4 regions of the Rossellomorea sp. ABR4_012 genome follow, and region 2 is predicted to be linked to each of the others. Evidence: riboswitches for the same ligand, from Rfam matches in the RefSeq annotation. Region 2 holds a riboswitch; each other region holds the start of a gene.
What was found. Region 2 has a riboswitch for cobalamin ahead of ACXAFV_RS19180 (ribonucleoside-diphosphate reductase subunit alpha). Riboswitches for the same ligand answer to the same signal wherever they lie in the genome.

Region 1 (3,845 bases), on a different contig from region 2:
GGGCTGCGTGTTAATTCATTCGGAGAAGTACTGAATAGAGATAATAAACCACTGTCCGGGCTTTTCGCTGCAGGAGAAATGGTTGGCGGAATCTTTTATCATAATTATCCTGGCGGCTCAGGATTGATGTCAGGTGCAGTGTATGGAAAATTGGCAGGTTCCGCTGCTGCTCGTTATGCACTTAGCAATAAGCAGGACTCAAAGATCATTAATCGAACTTGATTGGTTGAAAAGAAAGAAAGTCACCTGTTTTTCGGTGACTTTTTCCTTTGAGTGGTGAATGGGAGTAATGGAAATGAAAAAACAACTCTTACTGGTTATTTCAATCTTTTTATATGGTTTGTTTTTTTTACCTCTTTTTGATTGGGATGAAAAATGGAAGGCAATCGCTGCCCTCATCATCATACAGGTATTATGGATTGGCAAAGTCTTTCCGCTTGCCTTCAGCTCACTTTTGCTGATTTTACTTCTTTCATTTCACTTTTTCAGTTACGAACAAACATTGAGTTATTTTAGTTCGGGTATCGTTTGGCTCTTGTTTTCAACGTTTATTATCTCAACGGCATTTATTAATACAGGTCTTGCGGGCAGGGTTTCCCTCTATATGTTAAAACTCTCCAGGGGTTCCGGGAAGGCATTGATTTTCATCTCTTTTTTACTCATGGTTGTATTGTCTGTCCTTATCCCATCTAATGTAGGGAAAGGGAGCTTATTGTCCTCTGTTCTGGATAGTTTGATGAAAAGTTTAAGAAAAATAGGGGATGTCGGTTATTTAGGCAAATCCCTGTTCATAGGAGTTGCCTATCTAGCTGCGATTTCAGGTGCCTTTGTTGCCACTGGAGCCAGTTCTACTATTTATGCTTTCGGGATCATGAGTGAAGTTTCTCCCACTCTGAACTACTTAAAGTGGTTTGAACTATTTGGGATTCCTGTTTTTCTGTTTATTGTGATCCTATGGGGAATATTTTTAATTGTTTTTCCTCCAGAAAAAATAGACCGTAAGCTGTTATTAACGTTAATTGAGGGGAAGATTGATGAGTTGGGGCCAGTGAGCATCAATGAAAAGAAAATTATGTGTATAATCGCGGGAACCTTGATTTTATGGATTGCACAGCCTGTACATGGGTACTCAATTCCTCAAGTCGGCCTAATGGGTGCTTGCTTTACCGTGTTCCCTTTTGTGGGGGTATGGGATTGGGATGAAGCTAGAAAGTCAATAGATTGGGATTTGATGCTCTTTTTCGCTTCTACATTGATGGTATCAGGGATGTTAATTAGAACAGATACGATTGATTGGATGGCAGCTGGATTAAATGGTATCCTTTCGGGTCATCCACCTTGGGTTGTCATACTTGTCTTAATTATATGCACGAGTGTCATTCGAGTCGTATTCGTGAATATCTTAGGTTTTTTGACAATCATGCTCCCCCTAAGTGTGACGATTGGACATACGATTCCGGATTTATCACCTATGCATATTGCAATGCCGGTATTTCTTGCATGCGTACCTGGATTTTTCCTTGTTACCCAGTCACCTGTACACTTGATTAGCTTCTCATATGGCTATTTTACAGATAAGGACCTGCTACGAGTAGGGCTGGTTGCATCCATTGCATGGATAGCCGTCATCTTATGCTCTGTATTTCTTTATTGGTAAGGCTGATACCAATCAAGATGTTAAAGAGGGTATGAACAGATGTCTGTTCATACCCCATCCCTATTTAATCAAAGCCCGATTCTTCCTATGCTCCTTACGCAGAACCGCGGTGTTAAATAATCTTTTTTCCTCCTCCGTTTCAGGAATCACTTTCGGTACAGGCTTTGGCTTCCCGTCTTCATCCACTGCAACCATGGTAAGGAATGATTCTGTCGTCAACGTCTTGATACCAGTCAATAGATTGGTAGAGTACACTTTTACATAAACCTCCATTGACGTCCTTCCTGTAGAAGTCACAATCGCTTCGAGGCTCAGCGCGTCTCCGACAGTTGCAGAAGAAAGGAAATCAACCGAATCGATCGAAGCCGTGACCACCACGGAACTGGAATGCTTCATGGCTGACAGTGCCGCAATTTCATCAATGAAAGCCAATACCTTTCCTCCAAAGATCGTTTGCATGTGGTTCGTGTCCGGCGGCAGCACCAATTTTGTTTGGATCGTGCGTGAACGTTCAACTGGATAAGCTTGCTCCATCTTTTTTCATCTCCCCATAAGTCTTGAAATTAAAAATGCATCTCCTTTTTGAAAGAAGATGCAGCTATTCCAATCGAACGATCGGGATCCATTGAAATCTCGTTTGTCGTTCCATAAAGCGCAACACCCTCCTATCTCCCGTAGGAACTCTGTGTTCTTCCCGATTGGCAGGTCTCCTGGCTCGGCTTCGTCAACTTCTTATCCCTTCCCGTTCCGAAGACGAAACAGTGGGCTTCATAAGAAATCTCAGCCTTACAGTGGCGGGACCGCGCTGGATTCTCACCAGCTTCCCTTTTAAGAAGAGGGTCTACTGACATCCTCTTCACCAATGAGCAATAATGAAATTGTGAACGCTTTTATTCTACCATATTCGACGTCATTAACATTCATTTTGTCAGAAAAAAGAGAACCTGCTGACTTTTTTACCAATTTTATGAAACCTTTACAGATCCTCTCCCGTAGATAGTCATATAACCAGTTTAATAGCAGAAAAAATATTACTGCAAAAAATTAATAGGGGGTATGTAAGAATGGGTTCTTTAACTGTCATTGGTGTCATTATGTTCCTTATTCCTGTATTGATTGTAGCGGCAATTGCGGGAATCGGGTATTATTTCTGGATGCGATTCCGTTACCGCACGGCAAAGTCCAATCAGGCCTTGATCATCACGGGTCCGAAACTCGGGGATCCAGAGAAAGAAACGAATATCTTTACCGATCAGGAAGGACGTTCCATGAAGATCATCAGGGGTGGAGGATACCGTCTGAGACGATTCCAGACCAGCACACCTGTCAATCTTACGTCTTTCCAATTGAAGCTGTCGACTCCGCGTGTCTACACAAACGGAGGGGTCCCGATCGTTGCTGATGCGGTCGCGATGGTCAAAGTGGCTGATACATTAAACGGGATTGCCAATTATGCAGAGCAGTTCCTTGGTAAAGATCAAAAAGAAATTGAAGATGAAATTATTGAGGTATTAGGAAGTAATCTGCGGGCCATTTTATCAAAAATGACCGTCGAGGACATCAACAGCAACCGGGAGAAGTTCAACGCCGACGTATCGGAGATTGCGCAGAAACAGCTTGATCTGATGGGCTTCAAAATCACTTCTCTCGGCTTGACGGATATACGTGATGCCGATGAAGAAAATGGATACTTAAAGAACCTTGGACGCCCGCGTATCGCGGAAGTACGCAAGCAGGCAGAAATCGCCGAGGCAAACACTGAACGTGAAACGCGGATTCACCGCGCGCAGACGGATCAGGAAGCGAAGGAAGAAGAGTATAAGCGTCAAATTTCCATTGCCGAATCCAAGAAGGAAAAGGACATCAAGGATGCGGCATTTAAAGAAGAAACAGAACGTGCCCGGGCGAAATCCGAGCAATCGTATGAACTTGAAAAAGCGAAGCTTGCAAAAGAAGTAAAAGAAGAAGAATTGACGCTCCAGTTCCTTGAGCGCGAGCGAGCGGTCAAACTCGAAGCGGAAGAATCGAAAGTGCGTCAAACGAAGGCAGACGCAGAATATTATGAAACGACCCGTAAAGCGGAAGCAGAAGCGCGTAAAGCAGAAATCGATGGGGAAGCAAAAGCCAAGATCCGCAGGGAAGAAGGATCTGCTGAAGCGGATGTCATCAGAGAGCGTGGTAAGGCAGA
Region 2 (3,845 bases):
GATTATTTCGGAGCTCACACGTATCAGCGAACGGATAAAGAAGGTACCTTTCATACAGATTGGCTAAGTAAATAAACGGATGAACGAAAAAGCCGCAGTACAATTTTAATGTACTGCGGCTTTTTTCCTCTTGAAGGGTTTATTCTTCGCTGGAGGAATCATCTTTTGTATGATGTTTCTTTTTTTCTTCCCGTTGTTCTTTCTTTAAATCTTCCAGGGGGATCGGGTCTACGTTTTGTTCACTTTCATGTTTATCGAGGATTCCTTCATGGTCCTTATTGACTTGTTCCGGGTTATCGTTTGAACGTTTGTTCATGTATTCCAACTCCTTTACTTTCTAAAGTAATGGTATTGTACACTGTACCCTTTTTCGGAAAGAGAAAACATTTTATCATAGAAAAAGAGGCTGGGGCAAAACTATATAACCACGGTCTAAAGACGAACATTCAAGGGAAGTCTCTAACACCGCAAATGATTTCCGTGCAAGACTTCGCTTTCCGCGGGTAGCCCGTGAGCCTCCTCGGCAAGCCTGCGGGGTCTCACATAAGCTACTCTTCCCGCAGGAGTCTTCGTCTTGCACTCCAATCAACCGATGGAAAGAGCTAAAATCTAAATCTACACTTAAACTAAAAAGCCGAAACTAACTTGCCAGCTAGTAGGCGAATTAGTTCGGCTTTTACTTAGGCTAAAACACTTTTGTCCCAGCCCCTTTTAAATGAGTTATATTTTCACATCTACCTTAGCGTTTTTCTTTAGCTCTTCGACGTGCTGTACAAGTTTTTCTTGTTTCTTTTGCTGTTCTAGTTGAGTCTTGATTTGAGGCTTCACTTCCTCAAACTTAGGCGCTTTCTGATCTTCGCCTTGCTGGCTGGCAAATTGGTCATAGAATTTCTTCATTTCTTCTTCTGTTACTTCTTCCACTTTAATCTCTTTTTCAACGTAGTTAGTATATTTAATGTTTTCAGCAACTTGAGTTTTTAATTTATCCATCGAGAATCCGGCTTCTTTCATTGCTTTTTCGAATTCTTTATCACTCTTGTATTGCTTTTTCACTTGGTCAAGCTGTTTGTTGATTTCTTCATCAGTTGCTTTATACCCTTTTTTGTCTGCTTGCTGCATGAGAAGGGTCTGACCTACAAGACTGTCGATTGTTTGTTTTTTGATTTGTTCAGCGGCTTTTTCGCTGGTAGGGTCTTGTCCCATCTGCTGAAACTGCATCTGAGAGGAAGTAAGGATGTTATTATAATCTTCACCCTTCAGCTTCTCGTCATTGACCACTGCAACCACTTTATCTTTGTCCACTTTTTGTTTGTCCATTTTCTTTTGCATTTCTTCCATTTGCTTTGCTTGATCTTGTTGTTCTTTACTTTTCTCTTCTGTTTTTGGTTTATCTTCAGATTGCTTTTTTGCCTCTTCTCCATTTCCGCAAGCGGCTAAGGCAATCGTCATTATTGTAATCAGTAACGCACTCATTAACTTCTTCATGTTAGTTCTCCTTTCAAAAGAGGGGATTTAAAAAAATCACTTAATGCGCATTGTATATGATTCTTATGAATAAATAAACCTTTTTGCCTCATTTAATCATTTTGTAATCACCCTGAAACACTAGGTTCGCTTATTTTTTCCTTCAGAATAGCCTTTCATTCAAAAAAAAGAGGCTGCTTACTATGGGAGATCCCGTGTAAGCAGCCCGTCAATTATTGGGGACCAAAGAATACTGTCAAACAACCTTCTATTAGGATTATAGGTTCTATACTTCTGGGTCTCAAATGACAAATACCATTGAAATCTCCCTTTACCGATGATTAATGCTCTCAATTCAGTGGTGTTCGTGGATTTTTGGAGAAAAAGATAATTATAAGCATATTTGTTCATAATTCTGCATTTAAAGTAGAGAAGGAATTTTGCTTGAAAAATAATGAAAATTAAATTATGATTAATGAGAACACAATACTTTGTGTTTTGTATGCGATTCATAACTATATATTGATTAGTTCGATTAAATCTATAAATATGGTGTCTATTAAGACTTAATAGGGAATCTGGTGAAATTCCAGAACTGTCCCCGCAACTGTAAGTGATGACGAAATAAGGAATTGCCACTATCTTGATAAAGATGGGAAGGCCTTAAAGTAGGATGAAGCACGAGTCAGGAGACCTGCCGTATTTATTACGTATGATCTTCTTCGGGAATTGGGAGGATGTGCGAGGATAGAATAATAGATATCTATACATACGTCTGTTATATCATATCATCGTTATTCAGTTAAGCCCGTCCAGTTAAGAGGATGGGCTTTTTTGTATCCTCTCCCGCAGCTTGTATAGTACGAATGAATTGAACAGATACGGGAGGAATGAAGGAATGACACTGATTGAAACAGAGAAAACATTAGATCTTGCTTGGCAGCTTTGCAGGAAGCTAAAGTCGGAATTTCCAGACTTGAACATGGATGGATTTGAAGAGAAAGTTGAGGGACTTCTTCAAGTGAAAAAGGAGGTCTCGGAGGAACAGCTTTTTCATCAAATGATCCTGACCGCTGTCGAAAGAATTTCAGCAGAAGAACCGCAATGGACATATGCAGCTGCATGTCTGTACTTGGAAAAACTGTATCTCTCCAGCAGTCAGTCCAGGAGGCTTGATCCCGCAAACCCATATCGTGATTTTTATAGCCTGTTACAAGAACTTGTTGAGAAAAAACTCTATAATCCACGCTTGCTGGAGGCGTACACCAGGGAAGAAATCCAACAGTTGGAATCTCTTTTGAACCCTTCTAAAGACAAGCTGTTTACCTATATTGGAATCGTTACACTTGCTGAGCGTTATTTAACGAAATCACATGACGGAAAAGTTTACGAACTACCACAGGAGCGATTTATGATTATCGCAATGACACTCTTGATGGATGAAGAAAAGGATCGCCGGCTCTCACTGATAAAAGAAGCATACTGGGCCCTGTCAAATCTGTATATGACCGTTGCTACACCGACTTTAGCGAACGCAGGTAAAAGCTACGGTCAGCTTTCAAGCTGTTTTATTGACACAGTGAATGATGATTTGAGGGGCATCTTTGACAGCAACACGGATGTGTCGACCTTGAGTAAAAATGGAGGGGGGCTCGGCATCTATTTAGGAAAAGTCCGGAGCAGGGGGAGTGACATCAAAGGCTTTAAAGGTGTGAGCTCGGGAGTCATTCCGTGGATGAAGCAATTAAATAATACCGCTGTCTCCGTTGACCAGCTCGGTCAGCGACAAGGTGCAATTGCCGTCTACCTGGATGTTTGGCATAAGGATATCCATTCCTTCCTGGACGTCCGGTTGAACAATGGAGACGAAAGACAGCGCACTCATGATTTGTTTACAGGTGTCTGCCTTCCGGATTTATTTATGGAAGCCGTTCAAAGAAGGGATGACTGGCATTTGTTTGATCCACATGAAGTGAGGAGAGTCATGGGATTTTCTCTGGAAGATTTTTACGATGAACTAAAAGGGGATGGATCGTTCAGGAAGAAGTACCGTCAATGTGTGGAACATCCGGGACTCACTAAAAAAACAGTGCCAGCTATTGATATTTTTAAACGAATCATGATCTCGCAGCTGGAAACGGGAACACCTTTTATGTTCTATCGGGATACTGTAAACCGTCAAAATGCCAATTCTCATAAAGGGATGATTTACTGCAGCAATCTATGTACGGAAATCACTCAAAATATGAGCGCTACTTATATAGAGGAAGAAAAGATTGAAGACGGGAAAATCATCACATATAAACATCCAGGTGATTATGTAGTGTGTAATCTCGCGTCCCTTTCACTTGCAAAGGCCGTTCAGCACAAAGTTTTGGCTA
Region 3 (3,845 bases), on a different contig from region 2:
ATTTCTCTATCACGATAAGGATGTCAGGCTGACAGCAACCATGCGTATTCCAAAGATACAGGCAGGAGCTTATGGATGGGCTGAAGTAGTAGATAAGCGCGAAGATTTAGGTGTGTTTGTCAATATCGGACTTCCTAAAGATATTCTTGTATCTGCAGATGATCTTCCAAAGTTCCTTTCCTTATGGCCGGAGCCGGGCGACCAATTGTTCATGTCATTAAATCGGGACAAGCAGGACCGTTTATACGGAAAGCTTGCAACGGAAAATATCATTGAGCAAGTGTCGAGAAGAGCATCCAAGGAAATGCTGAATGCGAAGGTCCAAGGCAGGGTTTACCGTCTTTTGAAAGTAGGTACCTTCTTTTTATCCGAACAGGGATACCGTTGTTTTGTACATGAGAATGAACGGAAGCAAGAGCCGAGACTGGGAGAGTTGGTTGAAGGAAGAGTCATCGATGTAAAGGATGATGGAAACCTGAACGTCTCATTCCTCCCGCTCAAACAAGATAAGATGCATGATGATGCAGGTGTGATACTGGCGTACCTTCATCAACGGAATGGCGCGATTCCGTTCTGGGACAAGAGTCAGCCGGATGAAATAAAGGAACGCTTCAATATGAGCAAGGCTTCCTTTAAACGTGCGGTCGGGAAACTGATGAAAGAAAACAAAGTATATCAAGAAGAAGGCTGGACGTATTTGAAGAAGTAGAAAGTAAAAAGGAGCGCGGAATTATTCGCCTCCTTTTTTTGATTGTATAAATGATTTCCTATAAAAAAGATTGGGCTTTAGTAAATGATTCGGTTGGGGGGACATAGGAAGGTTTGAGTTAAAAGCGGAGGCTTGCTAAGGCTGAATGACAGCACATGGGATATGAAAAAATGTAACAGAACCGAGAAAATCTAGCGATTGATGGCTTTTCTTGGTGGAGGATTTCCCCGGTTCCTTCTTCTTAACTTATACAAAAGTTATCATACTATTCGTTTTGGGCTCGACCTATTTACTCTCTGTCTTTTTTTTCCTCACCTTGCTCTGCATTTTTGTAATTCACTTTGTCTTCATCAGGGTAGGGATCGAAAAAATTGACTGCCTTTCCTGGCCCTTCGAATCCGATTACTTGTTCCTTGTCTTGATTTTGTTTTTTCATCAAAAAACCCCCTTTCTTCACATCTAGTTTGTGAGAAAGGGGAGACTTTCATGCGCAGGCTATGACTCCCAGTGATTACTGATGAATTCATCCCTGCCGGATACTTTGCGGTCAGCTTTATACTCTTCAGGATTTTTTTTATAAAACTTTTGGTGATAATCTTCAGCAGGGTAGAAAGGTGCTGCAGGCAGGATCTTTGTCACGATCGGCTTTGTGAATCGTCCGCTGTCTGTAATTCTTTGTTTGGATTCTTCTGCCGCACATCTTTGTTCATCATTATGATAAAAGATGGCGGTGCGATACTGATCCCCGCGGTCATGAAATTGCCCGCCGTCATCAGTTGGGTCGATTTGGGGCCAGTATAGGTCCAATAGATCCCGATATGGGAATACGGAAGGGTCAAATGTGATTTGAACCACTTCATAATGTCCGGTTTGTCCTTCTTTTATTTCTTTATATGTGGGATTTTCAACGTGTCCGCCTGAATAACCAGACACTACATCAATGATTCCGGGTAATTCATCAAAAGGTTTTACCATGCACCAGAAACAGCCACCGGCAAAAGTAGCACGTTCGATTTCTTTCTTCATTCCAAACAAACCTCCTGCAACTATTTGCTGCTGTAATGTAGTAAAGATATTTTAGATTGAACAAATTTTATCACTTTCACATCGTGTTTGACAATCAAAAAAACTGTGACACTAATACAAAAAAATATTTACCGGACATAAAAGCTCCTGTATAATTCATGTGAACGGAAAATTACATAGTTGAATGATCGGGTGAAGCGGAGTATGTTTTCATATTCCAGCGCTTCTTAAAAGGGAAGTTGGTGCAACTCCAACGCGGTCCCGCCACTGTAAATGGGAGCAAGCTGCAATGAACCACTGTACATATGTACGGGAAGGTGCAGCAAGCAATGACCATGAGCCAGGAGACCTGCCTGACATCTTTGACACTGGTACTACGCGGATAGGAAGGTGTAACATGCATGCATGGCATTTACATAATGGTCCTAATTGCATATTACACAGCATCGCCTTTTCGGGGATGTTTTTTTATTTGTCTCTAAGTAGGGTTTGATCGATGCATGTTCAACTCCTCAAACATTCAGGTAAGGGAAAGAGCGCAGCGATCATTCTGAAAGCGGTTTAAATGATGAGGGAAGAAGGAGAGAAACAATGAAAAAAATCAGTAGTTTGATAATTATTTTAATGCTGTCTGTATTATTGGCTGCTTGTGGAAATGAGCCTGAGAATCAAAAGGCAGGGGAAGGTACTGAAGAGAAATCTGTTGACCAGTCCATTCAAGTGAAAGATGCTTTAGGTGATGAAATCACGTTGGAATCCAAACCCGAACGAATCATTTCGTTAATTCCCAGTAATACGGAAATACTATTTGAACTGGGTCTTGGTGAAAATGTCGTGGGAGTGACAGATTTCGATAACTATCCCGAAGAAGCTGCTGCAAAAGAGAAAATTGGAGGAATGGAATTCAATGTTGAGAAAATCATCAGCCTCAATCCAGAGCTTGTGCTTGCACATGAGTCTACGGCAGTGAGTGCGAAAGAAGGATTAAATCAATTACGTGACTCAGGAATCAACGTATTCGTGGTCAGGGATACACAGAAAATAAATGAAGTATACACAATCATAGAGAATATTGGTAAGCTGACCGGAACGACAAAGGAAGCGGAAAAGCTTGTATCTTCTATGAAAAAAGATCTTCAAGAACTTAAATCAAAAGCAGAAGAAGTTGAGCAGCAGAAGAAGGTGTACGTGGAAGTGGCTCCTGCACCGGACATTTACTCAACAGGAAACAATACCTTTATTAATGAGATGCTTGAATTGATTAATGCAGAAAATGCTTTGAAAGATCAGGAAGGATGGATCGCCGTCAATCAAGAGGAGGTCATCGCAGCGAATCCTGATGTCATTATTACCACATACGGTGATAACGAACAGGTCATGACCCGGGATGGCTGGCAGGGTATCAATGCAGTGAACAATGAACATGTTTATGATGTAAATCCTGATCTAGTGACCCGTACTGGTCCTAGATTGGTAGAAGGAGTAGAGGAAATTGCCAAGTCTGTTTATCCGGAGATATTTACAGAATAGAATATGGATCATTTATCTGCTGGCATTGAGTATTCTTATCCTATCTTTATTGATCGGGATATCGATAGGAACTGTAAAGGTTCCCATCATTGATATCCTTAAGATCATCAGTGCCGAAATGTTTGGGAACGGCTCAGCGGGGGCTGTCGACCCCATGCATTCAAACATTGTATTTTCCATTCGTTTACCCCGTGTTTTATTGGCTTTACTAGTTGGGAGCTCCTTAGCGATAGCGGGAGCTTCCTTTCAAGGTTTATTAAGAAACCCTCTTGCCGACCCGTATACTCTGGGGATGTCCTCTGGAGCATCGGTCGGTGCAGTTGTCACTCTGTTTTTCAATATAAGTCTGCCGTTTTTAGGCCTGTTCACACTGCCAGTCATCAGTATCTTTGGTTCATTGCTTACCGTATTCCTTGTGTTGACGTTTGCAAGGAAGGTCGACCGCACGATGAAAGTGGAAACGATCATACTGACAGGGATCATTTTCAGCTCGTTTCTAGGATCCGTCATCTCTCTTATGATCGCTCTTTCTGGTGAGGAGTTAAGGCAGATTATCGGCTGGCTGCTAGGCAGTGTATCC
Region 4 (3,845 bases), on a different contig from region 2:
GAATTACCATCATTCAAGCTGATACCTGCTAACGGTATATCGTACTTCGGTACTTTATATAAATACAAGGAAACAAGAGGAGGAATTATCGTGGAATTAGTATTACCACAAACGTATGTAGAAATCGAACAAGAGGAAATGGAATATCTCGACGGAGGAGCGTACTTATCTGCAAGCCAATGCAGAGGAATCGCTGCAAGTATCGCCCTGTCTCCGGGAGCCCTGATCGCAGGTGCGACTGGCGCTGCGGTTGTATCCAAAATCATCCGCTACGCTAAAGGTGTTGGAGGACCGATGGGGTGGATCATCGGAACTGCTGCAGGTTATGGGACAGGCTTCGTTTCAAAAGTGGCTTACGGAATCGGTAAAGGGGCATTATCCGGAAGAGGACTTTCCATTGCTTGGTCATGGGATCCGTTCAACTTCGGGACAAGAACATATATCGGTAAAGCTTCCTGGGCTTGATTCAACAAAAGGAGAATCTTCTTCGAAGATTCTCCTTTTTCATATGAGCCAGCCAGGCTTAAAGCAGGGAGAAAAGATCGTGCTCATGATTCAGCCCTTCATGTTCTTGATGCAGGTCCTCGAACGAACTGTGGGCTTTTTCACATAAATGATCATCTTTATTCAACTTGAAAATGAATTTAGCGATTAAATAGTTCTCAGCCGCGAGCTGGAACTTCCCGAGTTTCTCCATACACATCGCCTTTTGATAATACAATTCACCGAGCCCGTAAGTGGATTTCTGCTGTTTGCAATAGGAGATCCCCTGGACGGTTGTCCTCTGTGAATCTTCATATTGTTCATTCGTATAGTATGCCCTCGCCAAGTTGTAAAACAATCGTATATATATGGTGTGAGAATACGTATGGATGGTCGAATGGATATGCATCTTCGCCGTTTCAAATGTCGTAATGGCCTGCTTGATCCTGTTTAATTCAATTAATATATTCCCTTTCGTGATCAATATTTCGATTTCCCTCAGGGAGTATGTATGGGAAGACGTCTCTTTTAGGTTTAGTGCTTCTTCTGCAAGCTTTAGTGCCTTCTGCGAATCTTTTTCTACGTGGAGGGCGATGATGGATTTATTCCAGATGATGAATTGCCGGTATCTTTTTTGTTTTAACAATGGGCTGTTTTCCTCTGTTTTGATCAGCCCGTCAAGTGTCTCGTAATCCCGGCTATGGATGTATCCTCTTGCAAGCATGATGACATCTTCTATATAGTCTTTTCTCTGTGTGTCTGTTTGTTCAAAGAAGTAATTTGTATCCACGCCAAGCTTAACGGATAATTGATAGAGAACTTCTGCTGAAACGGCAATTTTCCCTTGCTCGATCTGGCTGATGAAAGCCTGTGAACAAATCCCTTCCCCAAGGTCTTTTTGAGATAAAAAAGACTTCTTGCGCAATAATTGAATCTTCTCTCCAAGGCTCATTCGAAACTCATCCATTGTGCGCTATACCTCCCTGAAACTTCCAATTAATATAAGTATTTTTATAATATCCTAAAATCCTTAACGAATAAAGACTATATTACTAGTTTCTGTACACTTATCATCCATTAAGGTGAAAACAGGAAATTAGACACTCTGCTATAGTAGTGGAAGATTAGGAATATTTAGGAGGAACAAAGGATGAAAACAAAAATTATAAAACTTATCTTATTACTGACAATCAGCATAGGGATGTTCAATGGCATTCCAATTGAAAAAGCCGGGTCTCACCTGCCTGATATTGTTCCCTTTTCGGATGAGAGAGATATTGGGCCTATGCATTAATATATCCATCCTGCAGTAGAGTATTTTCTACATTTGCAGGGTGGATTTTTTTCGGCTGGAAAGGTGGGACAGTGTCCCTGTCCCACTGAAGAGTAAAGGCGCGGAATTATTGGTACAACGTCACCCGGTCCATTTTTGTCCTCTATGAGGTTGCTTGCGTGTAATAAGTAGATTGAGGGGTGAACGTGTGGAAGGAACAGACCGATGGTTGTCATTGTATCTGCTTTTCTGCTGCTATACACTTGGGATTTTAGATCCCCCACACAAGATAAAAAACATTTCTTACCTTGTCTGTTGAAGAATAAATTTTAGAAAAATATGGTTATATATTTGAACTGTAAATAATTAGATAAACAAAGGGGGAATGTTAAAATCTATTAATGCAAAAAGAGAAAGAGAGATGGAAAATGATTCCCCTCACAACCTTTCTTGTGTATAATCTAGCTAGCGGAAAATTTAATACATATTGTCGGAAACAGGTGACTTTAGTCGAACTGAAGTCTTTAAAGGGAAGTTGGTGAAATTCCAACGCGGTCCCGCCACTGTAATTTGGGAGCCTGCTGTTAATACCACTGTACATTTGTATGGGAAGGAACAGCGGGCAATGACCATAAGCCAGGAGACCTGCCTGTTAACGTGCACCAAAAGCCTACGAGGATAGGGAAGGTGTAAATCGCATGAATTTTGAGTTTACATCAAAAATATGCCTTTTACACGTCATCTCTTTCTTCAGGAAGAGATGTTTTTTTATTTTAAGATGAAAAAAGGGGAGAAACTAACGTGAAGAAGATTAACTTACTATTTCTTGCACTGCTGCTTTCTATCGGCGTCATTGCCGGCTGCGGAAATGATGGGAACACAGATAAAGGAAATGCTGGAGGAGATTCAGCAGAGCAGGAACAAGCTGAAAATCAGGAAACGGCAGCTTTTCCTGTAACCATTAAGGATGCTGTAGATAATGAGGTAACGATTGAAGAAGAACCTGAAAAGATTGTATCCCTTATCCCTAGTAACACCGAAATTGCTTTCGAATTAGGGCTGAGTGATAAAGTTGTTGGAGTATCTGATTTTGATAACTATCCTCCTGAAGCGGCTGAAAAAGAGAAGATCGGCGGTATGGAGCTCAATGTTGAAAAGATTCTTTCCCTATCACCTGATCTGGTACTCGCCCATGGTTCGGTAATGGGATCAGCGACGGAGGCTCTCCAGCAGATAAGGGACGCTGGTATCACTGTTCTGGTCGTACATGACGCGAAAAGTTTCGAAGAAGTGTACGTTACGGTTGAAATGATCGGCAAGGCTACAGGCGCCCATAAACAGGCCGAAGAAACCATTAGGAAAATGAAAGATGATCTTCAGGCAGTGAAAGAGAAAGCAGCTGAAGTTTCAAAAGAAGAGAAAAAGAGCGTTTTTGTAGAAGTGTCTCCTGCACCAGAGATTTACACTCCTGGACGTAATACCTTCATGGATGAAATGCTTACGTTGATTAATGCTGATAATGCAGCTGCAGAACAAGAAGGCTGGGTGAAAATGAATGAAGAGGCCATCATCGCTCTGAATCCTGATGTCATTGTCACTACTTATGGGTATTACACAGAAAACCCGAAAGAATTAGTGTTAAGCAGAGAAGGATGGGAGGGCGTGCCTGCCATCAAGAATGAACAAGTATATGACGTTCATTCAGATTTGGTAACGAGAACCGGCCCTAGGTTGGTACAAGGCGTAGAGGAACTAGCAAAAGCGGTGTATCCGGATTTATTCAAATAAGATTGTAATAGTTTAGTATGCAATTTTCATTGCTGATAGGTATTGGAGTTGGCGCGAGTCCCGGTTACTGGTATTCTTTCGCTCCTCGGTGCAACGATTTTCCGTTACCCTGTCCTGCACTGTGGATCAAATGTATATCAATATCGTGAATAGATTCAAGCTGCACCGAGTGCTGTTGGCATTTCTTGTTGGAGCGTCTCTCGCAATTGCGGGAGCCGCTTTTCAAGGTTTATAGAGGGTCCGTTAGCTGATGCTTATATTATGGGAATTTCAACAGGTGTTCAGTCGGCGCGGTGATGAC

Region 1: linked by a shared signal. The riboswitch ahead of ACXAFV_RS21670 (acyl-CoA thioesterase) and the one ahead of ACXAFV_RS19180 (ribonucleoside-diphosphate reductase subunit alpha) in region 2 are both predicted to bind cobalamin.
Region 3: linked by a shared signal. The riboswitch ahead of ACXAFV_RS14545 (helical backbone metal receptor) and the one ahead of ACXAFV_RS19180 (ribonucleoside-diphosphate reductase subunit alpha) in region 2 are both predicted to bind cobalamin.
Region 4: linked by a shared signal. The riboswitch ahead of ACXAFV_RS03695 (ABC transporter substrate-binding protein) and the one ahead of ACXAFV_RS19180 (ribonucleoside-diphosphate reductase subunit alpha) in region 2 are both predicted to bind cobalamin.

What each region holds. Positions count from the first base shown of each region.
Region 1 covers NZ_JBSWVK010000008.1:27,083-30,927, forward strand. Annotated here, with positions in the region: gene tcuA (FAD-dependent tricarballylate dehydrogenase TcuA) at 1-222, shown strand, start outside; gene ACXAFV_RS21665 (SLC13 family permease) at 296-1,657, shown strand; gene ACXAFV_RS21670 (acyl-CoA thioesterase) at 1,718-2,191, opposite strand; cobalamin riboswitch at 2,341-2,536, opposite strand; gene ACXAFV_RS21675 (flotillin family protein) at 2,722-3,845, shown strand, end outside.
Region 2 covers NZ_JBSWVK010000005.1:212,474-216,318, reverse strand. Annotated here, with positions in the region: gene gndA (NADP-dependent phosphogluconate dehydrogenase) at 1-75, shown strand, start outside; gene ACXAFV_RS19190 (hypothetical protein) at 140-316, opposite strand; gene ACXAFV_RS19185 (SurA N-terminal domain-containing protein) at 721-1,485, opposite strand; cobalamin riboswitch at 1,998-2,180, shown strand; gene ACXAFV_RS19180 (ribonucleoside-diphosphate reductase subunit alpha) at 2,363-3,845, shown strand, end outside.
Region 3 covers NZ_JBSWVK010000003.1:296,622-300,466, forward strand. Annotated here, with positions in the region: gene ACXAFV_RS14530 (CvfB family protein) at 1-709, shown strand, start outside; gene ACXAFV_RS14535 (hypothetical protein) at 999-1,145, opposite strand; gene msrA (peptide-methionine (S)-S-oxide reductase MsrA) at 1,205-1,723, opposite strand; cobalamin riboswitch at 1,909-2,106, shown strand; gene ACXAFV_RS14545 (helical backbone metal receptor) at 2,327-3,265, shown strand; gene ACXAFV_RS14550 (FecCD family ABC transporter permease) at 3,228-3,845, shown strand, end outside.
Region 4 covers NZ_JBSWVK010000001.1:740,430-744,274, forward strand. Annotated here, with positions in the region: gene ACXAFV_RS03675 (hypothetical protein) at 1-22, shown strand, start outside; gene ACXAFV_RS03680 (hypothetical protein) at 91-465, shown strand; gene ACXAFV_RS03685 (helix-turn-helix domain-containing protein) at 524-1,450, opposite strand; gene ACXAFV_RS03690 (hypothetical protein) at 1,634-1,777, shown strand; cobalamin riboswitch at 2,238-2,423, shown strand; gene ACXAFV_RS03695 (ABC transporter substrate-binding protein) at 2,558-3,544, shown strand; gene ACXAFV_RS03700 (iron chelate uptake ABC transporter family permease subunit) at 3,675-3,779, shown strand.